Regions from separate parts of the Bradyrhizobium sp. CCBAU 051011 genome, predicted to be linked through region 2. Evidence: riboswitches for the same ligand, from Rfam matches in the RefSeq annotation. Region 2 holds a riboswitch; each other region holds the start of a gene.

Region 1 (3,591 bases), 2.4 Mb from region 2:
CAGCGGTCTTTCGCGATTGAGCCCTAGACTCGCAATTGTGGGGTTTCCGCCGCGTGCGCTGGCTGATCCGAAAGCAGCGCAAACACGCAGCGGGCCTTGCAGATGGGAAACGGGCCGAGGCCGCGCAAAAAAGTCGGCCACCGCGATGTCTTGGTAAAATGGATTGCAATTCGGCCAGAGCTTACGCCTGGTCACCAGAGCGTCCTGCGCGAATGAGGCGATTTAGATCAAGGGTCGCTGAACGCATGTCTTTATGTATCAACAGCATAGATGCATCCCATCGAAACAATCGATTTCACCAGTTTTGCGGAATGCTGTTAGAAAGCGAGCATAGTCTGGTGCAAATGGCACACATACTCGGACGTCACTTCCATCGCGGATGAGTGATCACAGGTGGGCGAAGCATTGGCGGACAGCCTCTTTTCGGTGGGTTCATCTTGAAGCATATCTTTGATGATCGCCTCAAGATTACGTGACCGACGCACTTGTCGAGCTTCACGCGATCGTTGGGCCGAATTCCCTGAATAGAGCAGAAGGAAGCGAAACCTGATTTCATTTGGAACGTATATCGGCCTTCCCGTGGCTAAAGTTAACGGCGAATGCCCCCGCCGTAAATGAACCGCCGGCACCCTCCCTCTGCCGACGGAAGCTGGTGCGATGTGTAGCAGCGTCGCTCCCCCCCAGACTGACTTCCGCCCGGCCGCCGAAAAGGAGGCCGGGCATTTTTTTGGCGAGCAGGAGCGCCAGCTTGCAGATCTTGCATTTGATCTCACTCACGCCCATGAATTCAGGGGGCGGCGCCGCGTCCTCGCACCAATCCATCGATAGGTCAGAACGGCCCATCGGATTAGTTGATGTCTGTCAGCGGCCTATTATTCCGCAACGATAGTGGGCCGGCAGAAAAGCTTTTTTCCTAAGGACAGGCATGGCATTTACCAGTTGCGCTTCGGCCAATCGCCAGGTTCGCATCAAATGCATCGCGGTCAGCATCCTGATTTGTTGACCTACGAGTTGACACGCGATGAAGGCTCTGGATGGAAAGTTGAAACCTAGGCTATCGTCGAGTGGTAAATTCCTTCGCCGATCGCCGATGTTCCCAGTTGGCGCGACACAATTCACCAAAATGTCTGGTCAGCAGCGGGCGCTCGCCGGTGTCCCACGCACCTTTGATGAATTGCATCATGGCGCAGGGAAAGCCATGCGCAACGCACCGCATGATCATGCCGAGAGCCAAGGAGGATTTCCCTTTGCTCGCGCAGGTGTGGACGATGATGAGTCCCTTCTCACCGCTCTTGGCGGCTATCATCCGGTCGCGCGCTGCTTTTTTTCTTCGCCATTTTGGCCGCATGGTGGGCGTCCAGCGAGGCTTCAGAGGTCACGGTTTCGTCCTCAGCGGCATCAGGTTCGGAAGTCATGAGCACGCTCTACGGCTTGACAAGCTGCACGCTTGGGCAAATGGTGGGGTGGCGTTGGTTCCTGTCCTAGGACAGGCGAAGAGGGAATGCGATAGGGCTCTAGCCGCGAAGCTTGGACCTGAAGCGCAGCCGCCCCCGCGACCGTGACCGGAGAGATCTCTAGGAGCCACTGACCCGTCAAGGGTTGGGAAGGTGGAGATCGAAGGGAAAACCTGCTCCGCAAGCCGGGAGACCTGCCAGCGCAGAGACTTGAGACCGGCGGACGGGGTGCTCCGCGACGGCAACGAACCGTAGTGTCTCCGGTTCGTGCGCCTCATCGCCTCCGCCAAAAATCGAGGAGGGCGATGACCGTCACGCTTCATGTCTGCATCACCTGCCGTGCCGACCAACCCGTAAGAGAAGGCAAAATCACGCCAGGCGCGCGTCTGCACAGCGCCATTCTCGCCGGCGTGCCGGAAGACGTCCACGTGGTTCCGGTCGAATGCCTGTCTGCTTGTAGCCAGGGTTGCGCGCTCAGCGCGCCTGGACGGTGGTCTTACGTCTGCGGCCGCCTGTCCGACATAAACGCGCCGGACGTGATCGCCGGTGCTGCGGCCTATGCGGCGACGGCCGACGGCATCGTGCCGTGGCGCAGCCGGCCGGAGATCTTCCGCAAACAATCGCTTGCCCGCATTTCCACCGATTACCATGAAACGGATCTGCTGCTCGCCGCAGACTATGCCGTGCATGAGGCGGGCCTTGCGCCCGCGGCGGCGCGCCTCGGCGCGGCCACACCATCGCTCTACCACCTACGCGACACATCCCGATCAGCCGCGTGCTCGCTCGTTGACCGAGGAAATTTCGCGCGTTGTGCGTGCGCGTGCGGTCAACCCAAATGGATGTCCGGGATGATGCGCCACGGCTTTCGGGGCGCGGCGGAAATCGCTGCCACGCTAGAGCATATGGCCAGCTTTGCACATCTTGCCGATGCGGTGCCCACGCATCTCTTCGATCTCTATTACGACGCGATGCTTGGCAGCGACAACGTGCGCACTTTCATGGCGCGCGAGAATCCGGCGGCGCTTGCGGCGATCGAGACTTGCTTCACCCGTTTGAATCAAGCTTCGCCCTGGAGGACACGGCGCAATTCGATTGCGGTCGCGCTGCGGGAGGCTTCATGAGCGCTGTTGCGATCAAGGGCTGGTGCCCCAGCGCCTTACGGCCGATGCGGTCGGGAGATGGGCTCGTGGTTCGCATCCGGCCGCACGGTGGCCGGCTGGCTCCGAAGCAGGCAGCGGGAATTGCGGTGCTGTCCGAGCGCTACGGCAACGGCCTGATCGATCTGACCAGCCGGGGCAACCTGCAAATCAGGGGTGTCAGTGATCAAGGTCATCGGCCCTTGATCGAGGAACTCTCACGGCTGCACTTGCTCGATCCCGATGCGGAGTCGGAAGCGCGGCGCAACATCCTTGTCTCGCCCTTCTGGAGCGCCAGTGACGATACCTGTTTTCTCGCAGCAGAACTTGAACGCGGGCTTGTGATGGGACCGCCCGACCTGCCGACCAAATTCGGCTTCGCCGTTGATTGCAGCACAGAGCCCGCGCTGGCCGGCGCCTCCGCCGACATCCGGATCGAGCGCAGCATCGCGGGAGAGCTGATCGTGCGTGCCGACGGTGCGGAGCATGGTCGTCCCGTCTCACGGACAGAAGCGGTAAGCGTTGCGCTCGCGCTTGCCGAGTGGTTCGTCGACTCGGGCGGAGCCAGGGAGGGGAGAGGGCGAATGAAAGCGCATGTCGGGGCTGGCGCAAAACTGCCCGACGCGCTTCGTAGCAACGTCAAGCCGGCTTGCATGATCGCGGAGCCGCGTCCCGGACTTTATCCGCAAGGCGCGATGGTCGCTGCGGCTTTCGGACAGCTGACACATGCCGCTCTCAGCCATCTTGCCGGATGCTCGCAAGGATTACGGATGACGCCCTGGCGCATGATTGTGGCGGAAGGATTGCGCGAAATGCCCCACTGCGAGAGCCTCGTCACCCAAGCGGACGATCCGATCCTGCGCGTCGTCGCCTGCAGCGGTGCGCCCGCCTGCTGTGAGGCGCACTGCGACACTCGTGCACTTGCAGCGTCGCTTGCGTCGCATATTGCCGCGGACGAGAGGCTTCACGTCTCTGGCTGTGCCAAAGGCTGTGCTCATTCG
Region 2 (3,591 bases):
TGACCGATCACGGGCCGCATCAGATGGGGCGCGACCAGGCCGATGAAACCGATGGTGCCGGTAACCGCGACCGCACCGCCGACGCCGAGTGCGACGCCCGAGATCACGAACAGCCGGAGGCGGCCGACATCGACGCCGAGGCTTTGCGCGGTTTCCTCGCCGAGACTGAGCGCGCGAAAGGCATGGCGCTGGCTGAACAGCATGATCGCGCCGGCAATGATGAAGGGAAACGCCAGCATCACATGCTGAAAACTGCGGTCCTCCAGCGAGCCCAACAGCCAGAACGCGATCTCCAGCACCACGAAGGGATTGCTGGAGAGGTTCATCACCAGCGCGGTGGCAGCACCCGCGAAACTCGATATCGCGAGCCCCGAGAGGATGAGGATCAGCAGCCCGGCATTGCGGCCGGCGATGGTGAGCAGCACAAACACCGAACCGAAGGCCGCAGCGATCGCCGCAACCGGCAGCGCGTAGGAGCGCACATCGGCCAGCCCCAGCGCAATCACCAGCACGGCGCCGAAGGCGGCCGATTGCGGCGCGCCGAACAACGAGGGCGAGGCCAGTGGATTGCGGAGCAAGCCTTGCAGCGAAGCGCCCGACAGGCCAAGAATAGCGCCGATCGCGAGCGCCAGCAGCGTGCGCGGCAGGCGGATCTCCCGCACGATCACCTGCGATACGTCGCTGCCGGCGCCCAACAGCGCTTGCACCACTGAAAGCGGCGACAGCCGCACCGGCCCGATGCCAAGCGAGATCAGCATCAGGAACACAACGAGGACGGAAAGCGCCGCCACCGCGCCGATCCGCCGGCGCGTGGCAATCTCGTTGGTCAGGGTTACGGCCTCAACACTCATCGATCGTCCTAAAGCAGTTTTGCCCGCTCCGGTACAGACGGTCGGGCACGCGTGCTCATGCGGCAAAAATAGCGCACTCGTCCAGTAGGGATCGCTCGGCGCGCTGGGGCGGATTGACTCAGACTTTGACAGACTTCTACCATAGTTCCCGACGGTTCCCGTTTTGGGGATCAAAAGGGAATGCGGTGCGGGGAAAATCCCCCAATTCCGCGGCTGCCCCCGCAACTGTAAGCGGCGAATCCTTCGTCACACGCCACTGGGCTCTCGGTCCTGGGAAGGCGACGATGGGGTAACGACCCGCGAGCCAGGAGACCTGCCGTCAGCCGTGGTCACACGCGAAGATGTCGGTCGGGGAGTACAGACATTAGCTTCACCTAAGCTCGGTTAGCATACGGTGAGACTTGGTTCGCTGTGACGTGCCACTGACGTCATACCGAGGTCTGAACCATGTCTTCCACCAACAGAGCCGCTACGCGCCGCCGCGTCTGGCTTGCTTCCAGCTTCCTCATACCGATCGTGTCGCTCGGCATTTCCGGCGCAGCGGCACAGACGCCGCCTGAGCAATTGCCGCCGATCGAGATAACCTCGCCCACGGACCTGAATCGGACCCGCGCCAAACCGACCTATGATGAAGGATCGACCTCGCGCCGCGTCGTGCCGGCGGCAGCGCCCCCGACCGGCACACGGCCCGCAGCCGGGACCGGTTCGGGCGCCTCATCGCAAAGTGCTTCGCAAGGCGCGGGCGGCAGCGGCGGCCGGCAGTTTTCAGGTATTGTCGGCACGGCGTCGACCGTTATTACCGCCGAAGAGATCGCGCATTCGCCCGCACAAACGTTGCAGGAAATCATCGCGCAAACGCCCGGCGTGCAACTGACGAGCCTGTATGGCGGCGTCAACGGCGCCAAGACCAGCGTCGACCTCCGCGGATTCGGCGCTTTCGCGACCTCAAATACGCTGGTGCTCATCAACGGCCGAAGGCTCAACGACATCGACATGGCCGGCGTCGATTTTTCGACCATTCCACTCAATTCGATTGAGCGCATTGAAATCACCCGCGGCAACAGCGGCGCGGTGCTCTACGGCGACAACGCGGTCGGCGGCGTCGTCAACATCGTCCTGAAGGACGGCGTCGGCGGCCCTCCTGTTGCCATGCGCGCCGAGGCCGGCGCCGGCTCGTTCAACCAACGGCTTGCGAATGTCTCGGCCGCTACCAATTACGGACCTTGGTCGACGTCCTTCTATGGCAACGCCATCAAGTCCGACGGTTACCGGGTCAACAACGCCCTCGACCAGCGCAACGGGGTCGGCAATCTCAATTATTCCACACCGGACCTCAAGGCCTTCCTTACGGTGACCGGCGACGACCAGAAGCTCGGTTTCCCGGGCGGACGCACCGTCGATCCCTCCATCGGACTAGATCAACTCGTCACCGATCGCAGAGGCACCAATACGCCGTTCGATTACGGCAACCAGCAGGGCGCCAGCGCCACCACCGGCTTTACCAAGACAATCATGAATGGCGTCGACCTGATTGTCGACGGCGGCGTTCGGAAGAAGGACACGCAAAGCGGTTTCTTCGGCGCTGTACCGTTTGCCTCGCCACTTCCGAGCTTCTCCTCCACCTATAACGACGCATCCTTGCTGACCTGGTCGATCACGCCGCGATTGAGCATCAAGAACTCGATCTTCGGAATTCCCTCGCAGATCCTGACCGGCATCGATTATTACGACGCGACATTCAATCAGGACCGCGGAGCGTTCAAAGGCCTTGCGCCGACCCACATCTACGACCTGTCGCAGCAGACGCTGGCCGGCTACTGGCAGCACACGGTCGGCCTATTGCCGACGACCGATTTCTCCTATGGCGCCAGGGTTCAAAATACCAGCCTGAGTGCCCGGGATCGGTTTGATCCCAATGCACCCGGTTGCGCCATGTTCTTCAATTGCAGCCCCGCGGCCTCTCCATTGGACAGCAACGAAACACAGTACGCGCTGCATGTTGGCCTCGAGCATCGCTTCAACAGCGTGTTCTCGGTATTCGGCCGCGCCGCGCGCGCATTCCGAACCCCGACCGTCGACGAGCGCGTCTCCAGCGGTCCCTTCTTCGTTCCAGGGACTTTCCAGTTGAAGACCCAGACCTCGCACGACATCGAGGGCGGATTCCGCATCAAGAGCGGTGGCTTCCAGATGCAATCGAGCATCTACAGCATGGACCTCGAGAACGAGATCCACTTCATCCCGGCGCTGTTCTTCAACGTGAACCTCGATCCGACCCGCCGCTACGGCTCCGAGACCAGCGCCTCGCTGCGTGTCAGCGATACGGTGACGCTCCGCGGCGGCATGGCCTATACGCGCGCTGTCTTTCGCGAGGGGCCGTTCGCAGGCGACGACGTCCCGCTGGTATCCCGCTATACAGCCATGGGCGGCGTGACTTGGAATATCTGGCAGAACTACCTGGTGTTCGACGCCACCGTACGTGCCTGGAGCGAGCGCTTCATGGACAACGACCAAGCCAACACCCAGCGGCCCATTCCGGCCAGTGCTACCGCCGATCTGAAGCTTAGCGGACAGTACGATCGCTTCTTCTGGTCGGTGGGCGTGAACAATCTGTTCAACGCACTCTACTATGACTACGCGATCGCAAGCTCGTTTACGCCCGGCCGCTTCTCGGCCTACCCGCTCCCCGGCCGCACCTTCATGGTGAAGGCCGGCGCGACGTTCTGACCCGAGCCGCCGGTTC
Region 3 (3,591 bases), 3.5 Mb from region 2:
TCAATGAGCCATTTGTCAGTGGGCGTAATGGCCAGTGCGAGCCGGGCCACATCGGAAGGACGGCGTTGCAAGGTAAGATTGGTCCTGAGATCGACAGCATGCAAATGGGTGTAGGCGGCCTTCAGCTTCAGATACCCTGGCAGGAGAACTAGATCCGACCCGAATTCGATGCCGGAGGTCTCCGCGCGGGTGACGTTGACATAGTGCCCGAGGGGATTGGCGGCATCGATCGAAAATTCGATCAGATTGGAAAATTTGTTGGCGAACGCCGTGACCGACAGTGTCAGTCTCCCGTTGAAAAGGGTTTGGTCTATTCCGGCGTCATATCCGAAGCTCTGCTCGGGACTGAGCGAACTATTGCCGTAAGTTGGCGCGTAGAGCTGATAGAGGGTGGGGGCCTTGGCGCCGGTGCCGGCGCTGGTACGCAGCTTGGTGCCGGTTTCGACAATCGTGTAGGCCGCGGTCGCGCGCCAGGTCTCGAACCGGGCAACGTCGACGACATCGTCGATCCGTCCACCAAGGCTGATGTTCAGCCGCTCGCCGATCGGCAATTGCCACAGCGCAAACACCGAATTGATATCTTGCGTTCCCTTGAGCTGGGGCGTCTGCGGCCCCGGAATCGGGAGCAGCTTGGTAGCATAGGTGTTTGCGGTTTCGTGTTGTGTTCTGGAGCCAAAAATAAGCGATCCTAGCGGCCCCATTTTCAGGTTGCCCTGGTATTCGGCGCCGACACTGTTGCCGACGTAATCGGAAATGGTCGATGTCGTGTTCTGCGGCAGTTTGTTGATCTTGTAGCTTACCTCGTTGAAGGAGCGGTCGATGTGGGTCTCGAACACGTTGAAGCTATGGTTCAGGACTCCGTCGAGCGTATCGAAAGAGGCGCGTCCCCAAACCTGCTGGAGCAGACGCGTGGCGCTTGAAGGCGTGTCGGGAAATGCGCCGGTCGCCGCATCATATGCCGATCGCGTGAACGAGGAGAGAACTCCGGATTCCAGCCGCACACCTTCTCCGGCGTCGTAGCCGATGCGCGCCGAGCCGCCGACGCGATCAAATCCGTCGCGCTCGAGCGGGCCATACTTGGCCTCAAGTGCCGGAATGCGATAACCAAAACGCGAGAAGCCGTTGCTGTGTTGTCCGCCTGCGGCAACAGCGTATGACCACGGACCAGCGGAGCCTGTCACCGATCCGCTGGTGGCGGCAGTGCCATAGCTTCCGCCCTCGGCGCGGACGTTGAATTGGGCGGGGCCGCCGCCCTTCCTGGTGATGATGTTGACGACACCGCCGATCGCGTCCGAGCCGTAGAGCGCACTTTGCGGCCCCTTCAACACCTCGATTCGCTCGATCGAGCTCGGCATGAGCATCGCGAAATCGAAGTCGCCGCTGGCGGCGGTTGGATCGTTGACACGAATGCCATCGATCATCACCAGGGTCTGACCGGTGTTGGCGCCGCGCAACCGGATGCTCGTCGTCGCGCCGGGGCCGCCGCTTTCGGTGATGTCGAGGCCCGGAACGGTTCGCAAAGCATCGACCAGGGACCCCGGATTGGTAGTTGCAATCGTCTCCTTGTTGACGACGCTAACGGCGCTTCCTGTACGGCTGAGCGGCTCCGGCGTTCGGTCCGGTGTGATCACCAATTCGGACGGTTGCGGTGGCGAGGAATCGGGCCTTGCCGGCACAGCCTGCCTCGTGCGCGCTGCGTTGTCCGTTCGGCGAACGGGCTTGGCGGGCTTGGCCGACGGCTTGGGTTCGACCACGACCTCTGGAAGTTTCTGCGGACCCGACTGGGCGATCGCCTCTTCAGGAAGGCCAAACAGGCCAAATAACGCGGCGAAGCCCGCGGCAAACCTACAGAATCCCATGACCACCTTTCCTTCGACCCACCGTCGAACGAGTTGAGCTTGGTCATCGGCCGGTCTCCTGGCTCGCGGTCGTCTCCCGGTCCGCCTTCCCAAACCAATGCAGGTTCAGTGGCTATGTTGGACTGAGAATGGCCGCTTACAGTTGCGGGGGCAGCTGCGGCATTGGGGGTGTTTCCCCGCACCGCATTCCCGTTTCACCTTCTACGAAGGCACCGATGACGGATGGAACGAAGCACAGAGCGACATCCGACGCAACCATTGGCGTCGACCCGCTTACGACGAGGCTCCGGACGATCGTGCGGAGAACCTATGAAAAAAAACACCGGTGAGGCAACCAAGCAACGCCCAGAACAGCAGGCTCGTAATGGTCACGGAGACCACGAACTGATGCGAGAGCGCATCGGGAACGTCGCTATGCGCGCCGGCATGCTGTGGCGCGCCAACCAGGTGTGGAGAGACGACCAGGCAAAATCCCAGCACGGTGGCCCAGACGGCGCGATGCAGAAAAATGAGACCCATGCCGAGGGCAGTTGCCAGTGCGGTCATGGTCCACCAAAGCTGACGTGCCCCCAGGGCGGCGACCGGTGCGCCCGGGAGCTCGGGCGGCAATCCAAGCCCCGGCGCGGCGGTGAAGACCACAAAGCCGCTTAGGCCCCACAACAGTGCTTCGTGCCGGTCTACGCCGCCGCGCATGGCATAGAAGCCGGCCAGCAAGAGCGAAAATCCAATTGCCGTGAGAATATTGGCGGCAGCCGTCAGGCCGTTGCGCTGCAATCCTTCGGCTGGTTTCCAAGCGGTGGCCTCATGTTCGTGAGAGGCGTGATTATGGGGCGCATGCCCCTTGGTGGATTCGCCCGTCGGCTTGACACCGGCTTCCGGCGCCTGGTGTTCGTAGGTTTCGGCTTTGAGGATCAGCGGGACGGTGCTGAAGTATTGCAGGACAGTGACCGCGGCACCGCCGATCAGTCCGCTCAAGACCGCGGAAAAGACAATCGAACGAAAAATCGACATCGCAAATCAGTGGCAGGGAAACGCATTCGAATGACGGACGTCGTGCGCGGCGTTGTGGACGGCATCGATATGGGAGAAACCGACGAACCCCACGATGAAGAGACCGAGAGCCATGGCGAGAGCTGCCTGGTAGACCACGCTCAGGTCATGACTGGCGATCGGCAAACTGGCAGCGGTACGAGTCTGTTGCATGACGGTTCTCCAAGGAAGCAGGCATTTCTAGCGGAAACGAATGTCTTTCGCGACCCCTAATTGCCCATTTGTTCGATTACGTCCCGGCTGGTGAGGTGAAAATTGACCCCGCGCGCAATTTCTCTTCGAGCAATTTTGGCCGCCGCCGCGGCACGGAAGGCGCGCTCCTGGTTGCGAAAAAAGGCCAGGCAATCATCAGGCTCCGGAAAAAACTGCAGTAGCGTTCGAAAGGCAAGCCGATGCACCATGCAGAAGCCGCGATGGTTGTCCGGCTCGAACGCCAAAGCGTCGATATCATCCCGCCAGCAAACTGGATTGTCGCTTTGATGCAACGGTAACTCCGGAGTTCAGCCCAGCGGAGCGGATTCGCTTTAGCCGCGCAGGTAGCGCCAGCCGATAACGACGCCGCTCACCGAGACGATAGCGCCCAGAATCGACAGCAGCCACACCACAATGTCCCAAGCCGGGCGGTACATCAGGAACAGTTGAAAGTCGAAACTGTGCAGCGCGTTGAACAACCAGCGATATG
Region 4 (3,591 bases), 3.5 Mb from region 2:
GACCGCCTGCACGAAGTCGTCATACTTCGCGCGCAGGAAGGCTGTGTTGGCATCGATTCGCCAGCCATAGTCGAGCAAGAGGCCGACCGATGCTTCGACGCCACGCGATGATTGCTGGCCGACCTGAACGGTCAGCGACGGAATGTTGGGATCGCGTGCGAGCAGGCTGTTCTTCACGATCTCATAGCCGGCCAGAGTCCATTCGCCGCGGCCGCCCCGGAAAGATTGCTTGACGCCGACCTCGATCTGCTTGCCGGTTGCCAGGTCGAAATTCTTGTTTGCGGCGGACAGCGAGATGAGCCCGCCGACCGGATCGACCGCGGTGGAGTACTGGCCATAGAAAGCGAGATCCTTGACGGGCGTATAGACCGCACCCGCGCGCCAGGTCGTCGAGGAGAACGACTTTTCGAAGCTGTTGGCGGGCGAGACATAGTCGGTGCGTGTGATTGTCGGCTCATCCTGACGGATGCCGGCAATCAAGGATAGCTGCTCGGTCACCGACAGTCTGTTCTCGGCAAACAGCGCGTTTTGGTTGGTCACGCTGCCAAAGCCGGGAACCGTGGCGTTCGGGCTGTTGAATACGCCTGGAACGAAGTTGAATGGGTTGACGGATGACAAGCCGCCATAGGGCGAATTGTTGGTATGAGTAAAATTGATGCTGTTGACGTCGTAGCCTGCGACGAACTCATTGACCATGCCAAGCACATGTCCGCGGAATTTCGCATCCATGCGATTGCCGAACTGCTGCTGATCGTGAAAAATCTCGATGTAACTGCTTCGATTGATCAGGCCGGTGGCGGGATTATAGGCGTAGCTTTCGACGTCCTTCCAGTGTCGCTTGGAGCTCAAATAATAGAGCGTGTTCTGAATCGAGATTCCATCAGCGACCTGCCATTCGGTCTTCACCTGGTTCCAGCTATCCTGGTAGCGGATGTGGCTGTCGCTGACGTTGTAGTTCTTGAATCGTAGCTGTTCATCGAGCTTGCCGTTGATCAACGGCGTGCCGAAGTACCGCGATGGATTGCGGTCGCCGTAGTCCGTGGACAGCGTCCAGGTGACGTCTTCGTTCTGCCTGATCTGGGCCACGGCATGAAGGGCGACATTCGAGGTGTTGTCCCGATCGACCCAGCCGTCCGACAGATTGCCGGCGGCGGTGATCCGATACGCGACGTCCTTGCTGACCGGCCCGCCGCTATCCACGGCAATTCGCCGCGTCATGTTGCTGTCCAGCGAGACCTCGGCCTGGTTGCGAGGGACCCACAACGGCAGTTTCGAAACCACGTTGATGGCGCCGCCGACCGCGCCCGCGCCATACATCACCGACGCAGGGCCGCGCAGCACCTCGATGCGCTCGGTCGACCAGGTGTCGAACGGAAACGTCGCCGTGCCGGCACCGATATAAAGCTGGGTGCCGTCATACAACGTCATCACGGACCCGAGGCCGGTGAAGCCGCGGGTATTGAACGAGACGCCGCCATTGCCGGGTGCCGGGCTCGCCGTGAAGCCGGTGGCGTTTTGCGTCACCGCGTCGAGGATATTCTGCTGGCCGCGCTCGGCGATGGTTTCAGCCGAGATCACCTCCACGCTGGCGGGGGTCTGCAGCCGCGTCAGGCCGAGCCGGCTGCCAGCCGTGCTGGTGCCGGTGAGGTTGAGCGTCGGTGCGGCGAAGGCCGGACCTGTCGGCGTGGCGACCGGCGTAGCGCCGTGGACTGCCACGTTGCGTTGCTGGCGGAGACGCGCGGCGCGGCTAGCAGCGCCGCGTCGGACGCTGCGGGCATTCGGCGGCGTTGCCGACGGATGCACCACCACGGGGTCGAGCGTCTGGTTCGGCCTTCCGGATTGTGCCCAGCCATCAGCGGGAAGAAGCAGGCAGGAGAATGCAATCGAACTGAGAAACGCCCGGCGGTGCCGCGGCGCCAAGATCGTATGGGAATTCATCAATATGGCTCGCGATAACGTGGCACGTCACCGCGAACGCAGTTTGGCCGCTGCCTCGAGAAGAGAACGGCTCAACACCCACCAGGACACCCCGCCCAATGTGCTCGCGTGTGACCACGACTGACGGCAGGTCTCCTGGCTTGCGGGTCGTTGCCTATCGCCGCCTTCCCAGGCCCGCAGGCCCAGTGGCATTTGGCGAAGGCTCACCGCTTACAGTTGCGGGGGCAGCCACGGCGTTGGGGAGATCCCCGCACCGTATTCCCTTTTGATCTCCCGAAGGAGAACCGTCATGTTCACCATAATTTTAATTTGAAAGAGCTGTCAATCGCGCGCCTCCCCACGACTGCAACATCAGCGTGGCGCTTACTCTAAAAGAGAGCGGCTCAACGCCATCCCAAAGCGGGTGCGACGTGAGTGAGAATTGCTTCGATTACATGGGCGTTGTACTCGACCCCGAGTTGATTGGGGACGGTCAGGAGGAGGGTATCGGCTTCGGCAATCGCCTCGTCCGCTCTTAGTTGCTCGATCAGCGCATCCGGCTCGGCAGCGTAGCTGCGCCCGAAAATTGCCCGTGTCCTTTCGTCGATGAATCCGACCTGGTCTTCACCTTCGCCTCCGCTTCCGAAATACGCGCGATCGCGGTCGTTCACGAGTGCGATGATGCTGCGGCTGACCGAGATCCGCGGCTCTCGTGCATGGCCAGCCTCTTTCCAGGCAGCACGGTAGGCCCGAATCTGAGCGGCCTGCTGGATGTGGAAGGCTTCTCCGGTCTCGTCGCTCTTGAGCGTCGAACTCTGCAAATTCATGCCGAGCTTTGCCGCCCAAATTGCCGTGGCATTCGAACCGGCACCCCACCAGATCCGCTCGCGAAGGCTTTCGGAATACGGCTCGAGACGCAGCAGCCCGGGCGGGTTGGGAAACATGGGCCGGGGATTTGGTTGCGCGAAACCCCGGCCGCGCAAGAGGTCCAGGAAGACCTCTGCGTGGCGCCGCCCCATGTCGGCATCACTTTCGCCATCGGCCGGCTGAAAGCCGAAATACCGCCACCCATCGATCACCTGCTCAGGCGATCCTCTGCTGATGCCGAGCTGCAGACGTTGGCCGGAGATGAGATCGGCCGCACCGGCATCTTCCGCCATGTAGAGCGGGTTCTCATAGCGCATGTCGATCACGGCCGTGCCAATCTCGATTCGGCTGGTCTTCGCGCCGACGGCAGCCAACAAGGGGAAGGGGGAGGCGAGCTGGCGGGCGAAGTGGTGGACGCGGAAATAAGCGCCGTCCGCGCCCAACTGCTCGGCCGCAACGGCCAGGTCGATCGACTGCAGGAGCGTGTCGGCGGCTGAGCGTGTCTGGGATTGTGGAGAAGCGGTCCAATGACCAAAGGAGAGAAATCCGATCTTTTTCATAGGGGCAGTCCATCTTCACGAATAGCTTCAACCGCCTTGCAGGAGGCGATCCTTGATCCCGAGGCGCTACCCGCCATCGATAGCGAATGTCTTGCGGTCGCTTTAGGAAAACATCTGCAAGGAAACATCTGAATGTATGTTGCCTCGCTGATCATGTAATCATCGATGCTCAAGTCTGGTCTGTCTGTCTCGCCAAATATCAATAGCAAGAGCTGCCCATGTTCCTGACTGAACACGATCTGACCAA

What was found. A riboswitch is a leader RNA that binds a small molecule or an ion and turns the genes downstream of it on or off. The one in region 2 is predicted to bind cobalamin.
Region 1: another riboswitch for cobalamin. It lies ahead of ACH79_RS44670 (DUF1636 family protein); the one in region 2 lies ahead of ACH79_RS08635 (TonB-dependent receptor).
Region 3: another riboswitch for cobalamin. It lies ahead of ACH79_RS24555 (TonB-dependent siderophore receptor); the one in region 2 lies ahead of ACH79_RS08635 (TonB-dependent receptor).
Region 4: another riboswitch for cobalamin. It lies ahead of ACH79_RS24580 (TonB-dependent siderophore receptor); the one in region 2 lies ahead of ACH79_RS08635 (TonB-dependent receptor).

What each region holds. Positions count from the first base shown of each region.
Region 1 is NZ_CP022222.1:8,527,667-8,531,257, reverse strand. It holds partial or broken gene ACH79_RS40150 (cob(I)yrinic acid a,c-diamide adenosyltransferase) at 1,106-1,415, opposite strand; cobalamin riboswitch at 1,454-1,671, shown strand; partial or broken gene ACH79_RS44670 (DUF1636 family protein) at 1,760-2,089, shown strand; gene ACH79_RS44665 (cobaltochelatase subunit CobN) at 2,138-2,575, shown strand; gene cobG (precorrin-3B synthase) at 2,572-3,591, shown strand, end outside.
Region 2 is NZ_CP022222.1:1,793,831-1,797,421, forward strand. It holds gene ACH79_RS08630 (iron ABC transporter permease) at 1-851, opposite strand, end outside; cobalamin riboswitch at 987-1,187, shown strand; gene ACH79_RS08635 (TonB-dependent receptor) at 1,299-3,575, shown strand.
Region 3 is NZ_CP022222.1:5,267,935-5,271,525, forward strand. It holds gene ACH79_RS24555 (TonB-dependent siderophore receptor) at 1-1,859, opposite strand, end outside; cobalamin riboswitch at 1,890-2,091, opposite strand; gene ACH79_RS24560 (CbtA family protein) at 2,133-2,870, opposite strand; gene ACH79_RS24565 (CbtB-domain containing protein) at 2,877-3,062, opposite strand; gene ACH79_RS24570 (hypothetical protein) at 3,119-3,394, opposite strand; gene ACH79_RS24575 (PepSY domain-containing protein) at 3,434-3,591, opposite strand, start outside.
Region 4 is NZ_CP022222.1:5,273,152-5,276,742, forward strand. It holds gene ACH79_RS24580 (TonB-dependent siderophore receptor) at 1-1,938, opposite strand, end outside; cobalamin riboswitch at 2,046-2,242, opposite strand; gene ACH79_RS24585 (LLM class flavin-dependent oxidoreductase) at 2,322-3,344, opposite strand; gene ACH79_RS44130 (hypothetical protein) at 3,341-3,591, opposite strand, start outside.